Regions from separate parts of the Stenotrophomonas capsici genome, predicted to be linked through region 1. Evidence: predicted binding sites of a transcription regulator. Region 1 holds the regulator's gene; each other region holds the start of a gene.
The links. The regulator FliA, encoded in region 1, starts transcription of late flagellar genes. The targets are predictions, from matches to a motif close to TAAAGTTTNNCNNNCNNNGGCCGATAA.

Region 1 (3,276 bases):
TGCGCTGGACCTGATGGACGAGTACGGCTTCGACGCCGGCCTGGCCCGCGACGTGGTCATGCAGATCCCGGCCGACACCGACCCCAGCCGTGCCCGCGGGCTGATGCTGGGCCTGATCTCGCGCAAGCTGCCGATCGCCCCGGTCGACCCGATCGAGACTGGTGGCGTGATCGCCCTGGTTGGCCCGACCGGCGCCGGCAAGACCACCACCATCGCCAAGCTGGCCTCGCGCTTCGCCGAGGCCCATGCCCCGCGTGACGTGGCGCTGGTCACCACCGACACCCAGCGCATCGGCGCGCGCGAGCAGCTGTATGGCTTCGGCCGCCAGCTCGGCATCGCCGTGCACGAGGCCAACAGCGGTACCGACCTGAACCAGCTGCTGCAGAAGCTGGCCGACTACAAGCTGGTGCTGATCGACACCGCCGGGCTGGGCCAGCGCGACCGCGCCCTCACCGCCCAGCTGCAGTGGCTGCGCGCCGCCGGCCAGATCCGCACCCTGCTGGTGCTGCCGGCCAACACCTCCTTCCAGGACATGGATGAGGTGGTGCGCCGCTTCAGCGCCGCCAACCCGCAGGGCGTGGTGCTGACCAAGCTGGACGAGACCGGCCGCTTCGGCTCGGCCCTGTCCATCGCCGTGGACCACTGCCTGCCGGTGACCTGGGTCACCGACGGCCAGGACGTGCCGGAGGACCTGCACCGGGCCTCGGCGGCCAATCTCGTACTTCGCCTTGAAGATTTGCGCCGCGCGGCCGATATGCCCTGCAACCCGGAGTTCAACAATGCAGTCGCGTGAGTACGCCAAGCTGACCCACACCTTCCCGCTCGCGGCCACCCGGCGCGAGCCCGCTGGACCGGTGCGCACCATCGCCGTGACCGGCGGCAAGGGCGGCGTCGGCAAGACCAATGTCTCGGCCAACCTGGCCGTGGCACTGGCCGGCATGGGCAAGCGCACCCTGCTGCTGGACGCCGACCTGGGCCTGGCCAACATCGACGTGGTGCTGGGCCTGCAGCCCAAGCACACCCTGGCCGACCTGGTCGCCGGGCGCTGCACGCTGGAGGAAGTGATCATCGAAGGCCCGAACGGGGTGCTGGTGGTGCCGGCGGCGTCCGGCCGCCGCCACATGGCCGAACTGGCGCCGGCCGAGCATGTGGGCCTGGTCAACGCGTTCTCCGAGCTGGAACGCGACCTGGATGTGATGATCATCGATACCGCCGCCGGCATCACCGACAGCGTGCTGACCTTCTGCCAGGCCGCGCAGGACACCGTGGTGGTGGTCTGCGACGAGCCGGCCTCCATCACCGACGCCTACGCGCTGATCAAGGTGCTCTCGCGCGAGCGCGGCGTGGACCGCATCCAGGTCGTGGCCAACATGGCCCGTGATCCCAACGAAGGCCGCGCCCTGTACGAGAAGCTGGTGCGCGTCTGCGAGAAGTTCCTGATCGATGTCTCGCTCAACTACCTGGGCTGCGTGCCGCAGGACGACTGGCTGCGCGTGTCGGTGCAGCGCCAGCAGCCAGTGGTGAAGCTGTACCCGTCGGCACCGGCCGCCCTGGCCATCCAGGAGATCGCCCGCCGCACCGCGCGCTGGCAGGCCCCCACCACCCCGCGCGGCGGCGTCGAGTTCTTCCTGGAACGCATCATCCAGCAGAAGGTGAGCGCATGAACGCAACGGCCCATTACCGTGAAGTCCAGCGCAATGCGGCCAACGAGTGCATTGCCCAGCACGCCGACTTGGTGCGCCGCATCGCCCACCACCTGGCCGCGCGCCTGCCCGCCAGCGTGGAGGTCGACGACCTGATCCAGGCCGGCATGATGGGCCTGATCGAGGCCTCGCGCAGCTATGACGCCGAACAGGGCGCCTCGTTCGAGACCTATGCCTCGATCCGCATCCGCGGCTCGATGATCGACGAGATCCGGCGTGGCGACTGGGTGCCGCGCTCGGTGCACCGTCGCGCCCGCGATGCCGCGGCCACCATCCGTCGCCTCGAGCAGGCCAGCGGCCGTGCCGCCAGCGCCACCGAGGTGGCCGAGGCGATGGAAATGCCGCTGCCCGAGTACATGCGGCTGGTCGAGGATGCCTCGCGTGGCCAGGTGCTGAGCCTGGAGTCGCGCATCGAGGACCAGGGCGAGCTGGACACCCCGGCCACCGGCGGCCCCACCCCGCAGCAGATGCTCGAACGCAGCCAGTTCGGCGCCGAGCTGGGCAGGGCCATCAGCCAGCTGCCCGAGCGCGAACAGCTGGTGCTCTCGCTCTACTACGAGCAGGAACTGAACCTGAAAGAGATCGGCGCGGTGCTCGGTGTCAGCGAGTCGCGCGTCTGCCAGATCCATGGCCAGGCCACGCTGCGCCTGCGTGGTCGGCTGAAGATTTTCGAGTCGGCCGACGCCGGCTTCGAGGAACCATGAAGAGGAATTCCTTTTGAACAAGAACATGCGCATCCTGATCGTCGACGATTTCTCGACCATGCGTCGTATCGTCAAGAACCTGCTCGGCGACCTGGGCTTCACCAACACCGCTGAAGCCGAGGACGGGCATGCCGCGCTGGCCATGCTGCAGAGCCAGCCGTTCGATTTCGTGGTCACCGACTGGAACATGCCGGTGATGACCGGCATCGAGCTGCTCAAGGCCATCCGCGCCGATGCCAAGCTCAAGACCCTGCCGGTGCTGATGGTCACCGCCGAAGCCAAGCGCGAGCAGATCATCGAAGCCGCCCAGGCCGGCGTGAACGGCTACATCATCAAGCCGTTCACCGCGCAGACCCTGGAAGAGAAGCTGGGCAAGATCTTCGAACGACTGACGGCGAGCGCCTGATGGACCTGCCTGTCAAGACGCTGAGCGACAAATCGGCCCTGATCCAGCGCCTGCAGGATGCGCTGGCCGCGCTGGAAAACGGTGATGAAACCCGTTGGCGCCAGGAAATCGACGCCCTGGCCGCGCTGCGCGCGCAGCCGATGGTGGCCGGGCTGGGCCGGTTGGCCCGCGAGCTGGGCCAGGCACTGGGCGAGCTGCCCAGCGTGCCCAGCGAAGCCGGCGAGCTGGACGATGCCTGCGCGCGCCTGGACCACGTGGTGGAGATGACCGAGAAGGCCACCCACCGCACCCTGGACCTGGCCGAGGAATGCCGCGAGCTGACCGAACGCCTGCGCGCCGAAGGCCTCAACGCCGACCAGGACCAGCTGCTGGACCGCATCCGCCACAACCTCACCGAAGTGGCGCTGACCCAGAGCTACCAGGACCTGACCGGTCAGATCATCCGCCGCGTGGTGGGCATCGT
Region 2 (3,276 bases), on a different contig from region 1:
GGCGCGCGCCATCACCCGCTCGTAGTCGGGGTGGCCGTCGTACATCGCCACGCCGATGCTGGAGCTGACGTCCAGCAACTGCCCGTCGGCCAGGGCCACCGGTGAATCGGCGATGCGACGGCACAGCCCTTCGGCGATCACCAGCGCCTGGCGCTGGTCGACCGCGACCAGCACCACGACGAACTCCTCGCCGCCGTAGCGGAACACGTAGTCGCTGCCGCGGGTGAACTGGGTCAGGATGCCGGCTACATGCTGCAGCGCGCGGTCGCCGGATTCGTGGCCGTGCGCGTCGTTGATGTGCTTGAAGTGGTCCAGGTCCAGCAGCAGCACGGCGAAGCTGCCTGCCGATTTCTCGGCCAGTTCGATCTCCCTGCGCAGCACGGTGGGCAGGAAGCGGCGGTTGAGCAGGTTGGTCAGCGCATCGCAGCCGGCATCCAGTTCGCCGATGCGCTCGAACAGCATGCCGAGCAGGTTGCGCACCTGGCCCACCTTCATGCGTACGTCCTGCAGCTGCGCGGCGCGCAGGGTGGCGTCCTCGTGGCTGGAGAGCGTGTGCTCCAGCAGCTGGTCCACTTCCGCGATCAGGTGGAGGACCTGGTTGGTCTCGGTGCTCTCGCCAAAGCTGGGAATGCCCTTGTGGGTGAACCACAGGCCGAACTCCGAACTCGCCAATGACTGGAAGCCGGGCATCCGGCCCGTGCTTGCCAGGGCATAGAGCAGGGTGTTCTCCCAGTCCAGCAGCAGTGCACGCTGGCGCTCGCGCTCGGTGCTGACGTTCTGCACCAGCGAGAACAGCCGGTAGGCGGCATCCGTGCGCGAGGAACGCTCGCGGGCGTTGGAGTAGGCCAGGGTCATGCCTTCCAGCGCGATGTCGAAGGATGCGGTCAGGCTGGCGATTGCCGCGTGCGCGGTTTCGCCGTGCCCGGCCTGCTCCACGATCAGGCTGAAGATGCGTTGCTTCAGTACGCGCGTGCCACGCGTGACCAGGTCCACCGGGATGCCCACGCGTGCATGCACGTCGCCGATCACGCGTTGCGCGGCCAGCAACTGCTCGACGTCGTCGGGCGTTGCGCCCAGCAGTCCGGTCAGCCAGCGCTGCATGGCCGGCTGCAATCGCACCCGCACCTGGTCGTGCGACATCGAGCGTGATGCACGGCTGTCGTTCAGCATGACCTTGTAGAAATGGGCCGCCAATGCCGGGGCGTGGTCGCTGGCGATCGCGGCCAGCAGTGCATGGGCGGCGGGGCCTGCGGTGGCCAGGCTTTGTTGCCAGCCAGCAACCAGCGGGCAAGCCTCGGGATCGCAGGAGTGGGGAGATGCAGGTTTCATGCGTAGGATAGGCAACCGCCGGCAGGCAGGTGCCCTGTATCGGCAAATTCAACGGTAACTTTAGGAAGTAGTGTGCGGAAGTCTCCAACTGCCGTCCAATCTGTTTGCATGGCTTTTCCTGATATGCGGAGTGCGCTGTGATCAGCGCCGGGCCGTTCCCGATGATGGCAGTGATCGCGCTGGTGGCGTTTGCCATTGCGTGGTTTTTCGCGCGTGCATTGGTCCCGGCCGGCGACGGCCTGCGTACCCGCACCGGCGCGGTCGTGCTCGATGCGCTGCTGCTGGCACTGCTGGGCGCGCGCCTGGTGCACGTGCTCCTGCATGCGCCGGACTATCTGTCCCAGCCACTGTCGATCATCCGCCTCGGCGATGGCGGCTGGTCGATCTGGGCCGGCGTGCTGGTGGCTGCCGCGTATGCGTTGTGGAAGACGCGTGCGGTGGTGCCACGCAAGCCGGTGCTGCTGGGGTTGGCCGCGGGTGCGGCGTTCTGGGCCATTGGTGGCATGAGCCTGTTCGCGTTGCAGCGTGCTTCCATTCCCTTGCCCGAAACGGTGCTGCAGGACCTGCAGGGGCAACCGGCGCCGCTCACGGCCTTCGCCGGAAAGCCGGTGGTGATCAACCTGTGGGCGACCTGGTGCGGCCCGTGCCGGCGCGAGATGCCGGTGCTGGCTGCCGCGCAGAAGGCACACGCATCGGTCGATTTCGTGTTCGCCAACCAGGGCGAAACAGCGGAGGAGGTCATCGACTTCCTGCAGTCGGGCCAGCTCGGGCTGGAGAACGTACTGCTCGACGCGGACTCGGCGGTGATGCAGCAGACCGGTGCACGCGCATTGCCGACGACCCTGTTCTTTGGCGCCGATGGCCGCCTGCGCGACGTGCACATGGGCGAACTGTCGCGGGCAACGCTGGAAACGCGCCTGCGTGAGCTGCAATGAATTCCAAATCCTGATGACGAGGTTGATGATGATCCGCCCCCGTTCGATGTTGTTCCTGTTGGCCACCGCCGCGCTCGTGCCGGCAGCCTGTGCGCGTGATGCCGAGCCGGCCAAGGCGCAGGCACCTGCTGCTGCGTCCGCCGCCACGCCGGGCCAGGCCAATGAGCCGGAAGTGATCCGGACGCTGCGCACGCAGGGCGTGGAGTTCATGGGTACCTTCGAAACGCCGCTGGGCCTGACCGGCTACGCCGGTGCGGCCGGCCAGCAGCCGCTGGCGGTCTACGTGTCCAAGGATGGCCAGTACGCGGTGGTCGGCACGCTGGTCAACGCCAAGGGCGAGGACATCGGTGCCGGCAAGTTGAAGGAACTGGTGTCCGGCCCGATGGGCGCGCAGGCATGGAGCAAGGTGGAAGCCAGCCATTGGGTGGCCGACGGCAAGGCCGACGCCCCGCGCGTGATCTATGCCTTCAGCGACCCGAACTGCCCGTACTGCAACCATTTCTGGGAAGCCGCGCGGCCGTGGGTGGAGGCGGGCAAGGTGCAGATCCGCGAGATCCTGGTCGGCGTGATCCGCCAGGACAGCGCCAACAAGGCTGCCGCCATCCTGGCAGCGGCATCGCCGGAGCAGGCGCTGCTGGAGAACGAGCGCAACTTCGCCAAGGGCGGCATCAAGCCGTTGGCGACCGTGCCGGCCGAGGTGCAGGCCCAGCTGCGCGCCAACGAGATGTTGATGATGGAACTGGGGTTCCAGGGAACGCCGGGCATCGTGTTCAAGGACGCTGATGGCGCGGTGCAGATGCGCTCGGGCCTGCCGCAGGGGGCCGACCTGCAGACCGTGCTCGGCCCGCGCTGAACCCGCGCATGGGCGCGTGCGGCGATGTAATAGTCTCCGCCGCACGCGCCTGACTAAGCTGGCCCCGTTTCCTGGAGCCTGCCATGAGCCACGACCACAACCACCTGCCCAGCGAGATCCGCCACGAGAAGCCCTTGTGGTGGGCGCTGGGCCTGACCA
Region 3 (3,276 bases), on a different contig from region 1:
GGCGTGGCCCGCCGCCAGATGAGCTTCGGCGATGCCCAGTTCGCGCAGGCGATCTCGGTCATTCGCAACGACGGCGGCGTGGCCGTCGGCCACGTGGTCGAATGGCGCGACCGCACCACCGAGGCGCTGGTGGAGAAGGAAGTAGCGCGCGTGATCGAAGCCGCCGCCGCCGGCGACCTCAGCGGCCGCATCGAGACCAGCGACAAGGACGGCTTCTTCCTGCAGCTGGCCGGCCAGATCAACAGCCTGCTCGACGCCAACGCCAGCAGCCTGGAACAGATTTCCGCGTTGCTCTCGGCGCTGTCGCGCGGCGACCTCACCGTGCGCATGCATGGCCAGTACCAGGGCGTGTTCGCCACCATGCGTGACGACGCCAACGCCACCGCCGAGCAGCTGACCGGCATCGTTGGCCGCATCAAGCAATCCTCGGTTGCCATCAATGCGGCCGCCACCGAGATCGCCAGCGGCAACAACGACCTGTCGCGCCGTACCGAGCAGCAGGCCGCCAACCTGGAGGAAACCGCCGCCTCGATGGAGGAACTGACCTCCACCGTGCGCCAGAACGCCGAATCGGCCCGCCAAGCCAACCAGCTCGCCATCGGTGCCGCCTCGGTGGCCTCGCAGGGTGGCGAGGTGGTCAGCCAGGTGGTGACCACGATGAGCGCCATCGAAGCCTCGTCCAAGAAGATCGCCGAGATCATCTCGGTCATCGATGGCATCGCTTTCCAGACCAACATCCTGGCCTTGAACGCCGCAGTCGAAGCGGCGCGTGCCGGCGAGCAGGGCCGCGGCTTCGCCGTGGTCGCCTCGGAAGTGCGGACCCTGGCCCAGCGCTCGGCCGGTGCCGCCAAGGAGATCAAAGGCCTGATCGATGACTCGGTCGGCAAGGTGTCCGACGGCTCGGCGCTGGTCCGCAAGGCCGGCACCACCATGGGCGAGATCGTGGCCTCGGTGCAGCGCGTGACCGACATCATGGCCGAGATCTCCGCCGCCTCGCAGGAACAGAGCGCCGGCATCGAGCAGGTCAACCAGACCGTCACCCAGATGGATGAGACCACCCAGCAGAACGCCGCGCTGGTGGAGGAAGCCACCGCCGCGGCCCGTTCGATGGAAGAACAGGCCGGCCACCTGGCCACCGTCGTGTCGGTGTTCCGCCTCGATGACAGCCAGCCGGAAGAACCCATCGCCGCGCCACCGCTCGCCAGCAAGCCCGAGCCGCGTCGCCCGGCACCCGCACCGGAACCGGTACGCCGGCGGGTGGCCGGCAACCGCACCGCGGTTGCCGAGCTGGCCGATTCGGACTGGCAGGAGTTCTGACCCACACGACCCCGGCTCCGGCCGGGGTCGTGCGTTATGCGCCGGCTAAACATTCGGCTCCCGCGGCCGATACACCCGTAACTTCCCCTTTCCCGCTCGCCCCCCACGGGCGCTGCCCTTTGCCATGAATCCCTACCGTCTCTGGTCGAACTACATCAGCAACATCTCCGTGCGGCGCAAGCTGAACCTGTTGACGGTGCTGATCGCGCTGGGCGTGATCGCGCTGTCGGTGATCGCCGCCCGCATGCAGTACGTGGATCTGTACGAAACCCGCAAGGAGTCGCTCAAGGCCCAAGTGGAGATGAGCCAGGGCGTGCTGGACTACTACGCCAACCGCGTGAAGGCCGGTGAGCTGTCGCTGCACGACGCACAGCAGCAGGCGCTGGCCGCGCTGCAGAGCATGCGCTCCAACGCCGACGTCAACTACCTCAACGTCTACAACACCGACTACGTGCTGCTGATGCATCCGTTCCGCGCCGACCTGGTCGGCAAGGACATGAAGGACTTCCGTGGCGAGGACGGCGTGCGCCTGTACTACGACCAGGTCGAGGCCGCGCGCCGCGGTGGCGGCTACGTCGGCTACACCTGGGCCAAGCCCGGTACGCAAGGCCCGGTCGCCAAGCTGGCCTACGCCGGCCTGTACGGCCCGTGGAACTGGGTGGTGTCCAGCGGCGTCTACATGGACGAGGTGCAGGGCCAGGCGCTGAAGTTCACCGCCATCATGACCGTCGCCGGTGGCGTGCTGGTGCTGCTGGTGGTCAGCCTGAGCTGGGTCATCGGCAGCCGCATCGTCACGCCGCTGCGCAACGCCACCGCGGTGGCCAATGCCATCGCGCGCGGCCGCATGGACAACACCATCCCCGCACCCAGCCGCGACGAGACCGGCCAGCTGCTCACCAGCATGCAGCGCATGCAGGACCAGCTGCGCGCGGTGATCGAGGCCCAGAATGAGATGGCCCGCCAGCACGACGCCGGCATCATCAGCTACCGCATCGACGCCGAGGCGTTCCCGGGCGACTACGGCGTGATGGTGGCCGAAACCAACGTACTGGTGGCCAACCACATCGATGTGAAGATGCAGGTCATCGCCATCGCGCAGCGCTACGCGGTGGGCGACCTCACCCCGGACATGCCGCTGCTGCCGGGCGAGAAGCGCGTCATCACCGAAACCATGGCCACCATCAAGCAGAATCTGTCGGCCATCAACAGCGAGATCAAGCGGCTGGGCAACGCGGCCGCCGCCGGCGACTTCAGCCTGCGCGGCGACGAGCAGCGCTTCGAGCACGATTTCCTGGACATGGTGCGCAGCCTCAACGCGATGATGCGCACCAGCGACCACAACCTGGAAAAGATCTCGCAGTTGCTGCGCGCCCTGGCCCAGGGCGATCTGACCGCCACCATGCACGGTGACTTCCAGGGCGTGTTCGCCCGCATGCGCGAGGACGCGGACAGCACCATCGCCCAGCTTTCGGGCATCGTCTCGCGCATCCAGTCCGCCGCCGACAGCATCAACCTGGCCGCCGGCGAGATCGCCACCGGCAACAGCGACCTGTCGCGCCGCACCGAAGTGCAGGCGGCCAACCTGGAAGAAACCGCTGCCTCCATGGAGGAACTGACCTCCACCGTGCGCCAGAACGCCGACTCCGCCCGCCAGGCCAACCAGCTGGCCATCGGCGCGGCCGGCGTCGCCGCCCGCGGCGGCAACGTGGTCGAGGAAGTGGTGGTCACGATGGGCCAGATCGAGCAGTCCTCGCGCCGCATCGCCGACATCATCTCGGTGATCGACGGCATCGCCTTCCAGACCAACATCCTGGCCTTGAACGCCGCGGTGGAAGCCGCGCGTGCCGGCGAACAGGGCCGCGGCTTCGCCGTGGTGGCCAGTGAAGTGCGTACCCTGGCGCAGCGCTCGGCGGCGGCCGCCAAGGAGATCAAGGGCCTGATCGATGACTCCACCCAGCG

Region 2: a site for FliA is predicted at 1,366-1,392, ahead of VA603_RS14980 (GGDEF domain-containing protein). Genes of this name have one in related genera too.
Region 3: a site for FliA is predicted at 1,364-1,390, ahead of VA603_RS04605 (methyl-accepting chemotaxis protein). Genes of this name have one in related genera too.

The regions. Positions count from the first base shown of each region.
Region 1 is NZ_JAYFUH010000248.1:14,048-17,323, reverse strand. It holds gene flhF (flagellar biosynthesis GTPase FlhF) at 1-793, shown strand, start outside; gene VA603_RS12575 (MinD/ParA family protein) at 780-1,664, shown strand; gene VA603_RS12570 (RNA polymerase sigma factor FliA) at 1,661-2,407, shown strand; gene cheY (chemotaxis response regulator CheY) at 2,421-2,813, shown strand; gene VA603_RS12560 (protein phosphatase CheZ) at 2,813-3,276, shown strand, end outside.
Region 2 is NZ_JAYFUH010000249.1:410,546-413,821, forward strand. It holds gene VA603_RS14980 (GGDEF domain-containing protein) at 1-1,329, opposite strand, end outside; gene VA603_RS14985 (TlpA disulfide reductase family protein) at 1,467-2,264, shown strand; gene dsbG (thiol:disulfide interchange protein DsbG) at 2,293-3,117, shown strand; gene VA603_RS14995 (cation diffusion facilitator family transporter) at 3,201-3,276, shown strand, end outside.
Region 3 is NZ_JAYFUH010000061.1:617,341-620,616, reverse strand. It holds gene VA603_RS04610 (methyl-accepting chemotaxis protein) at 1-1,317, shown strand, start outside; gene VA603_RS04605 (methyl-accepting chemotaxis protein) at 1,442-3,276, shown strand, end outside.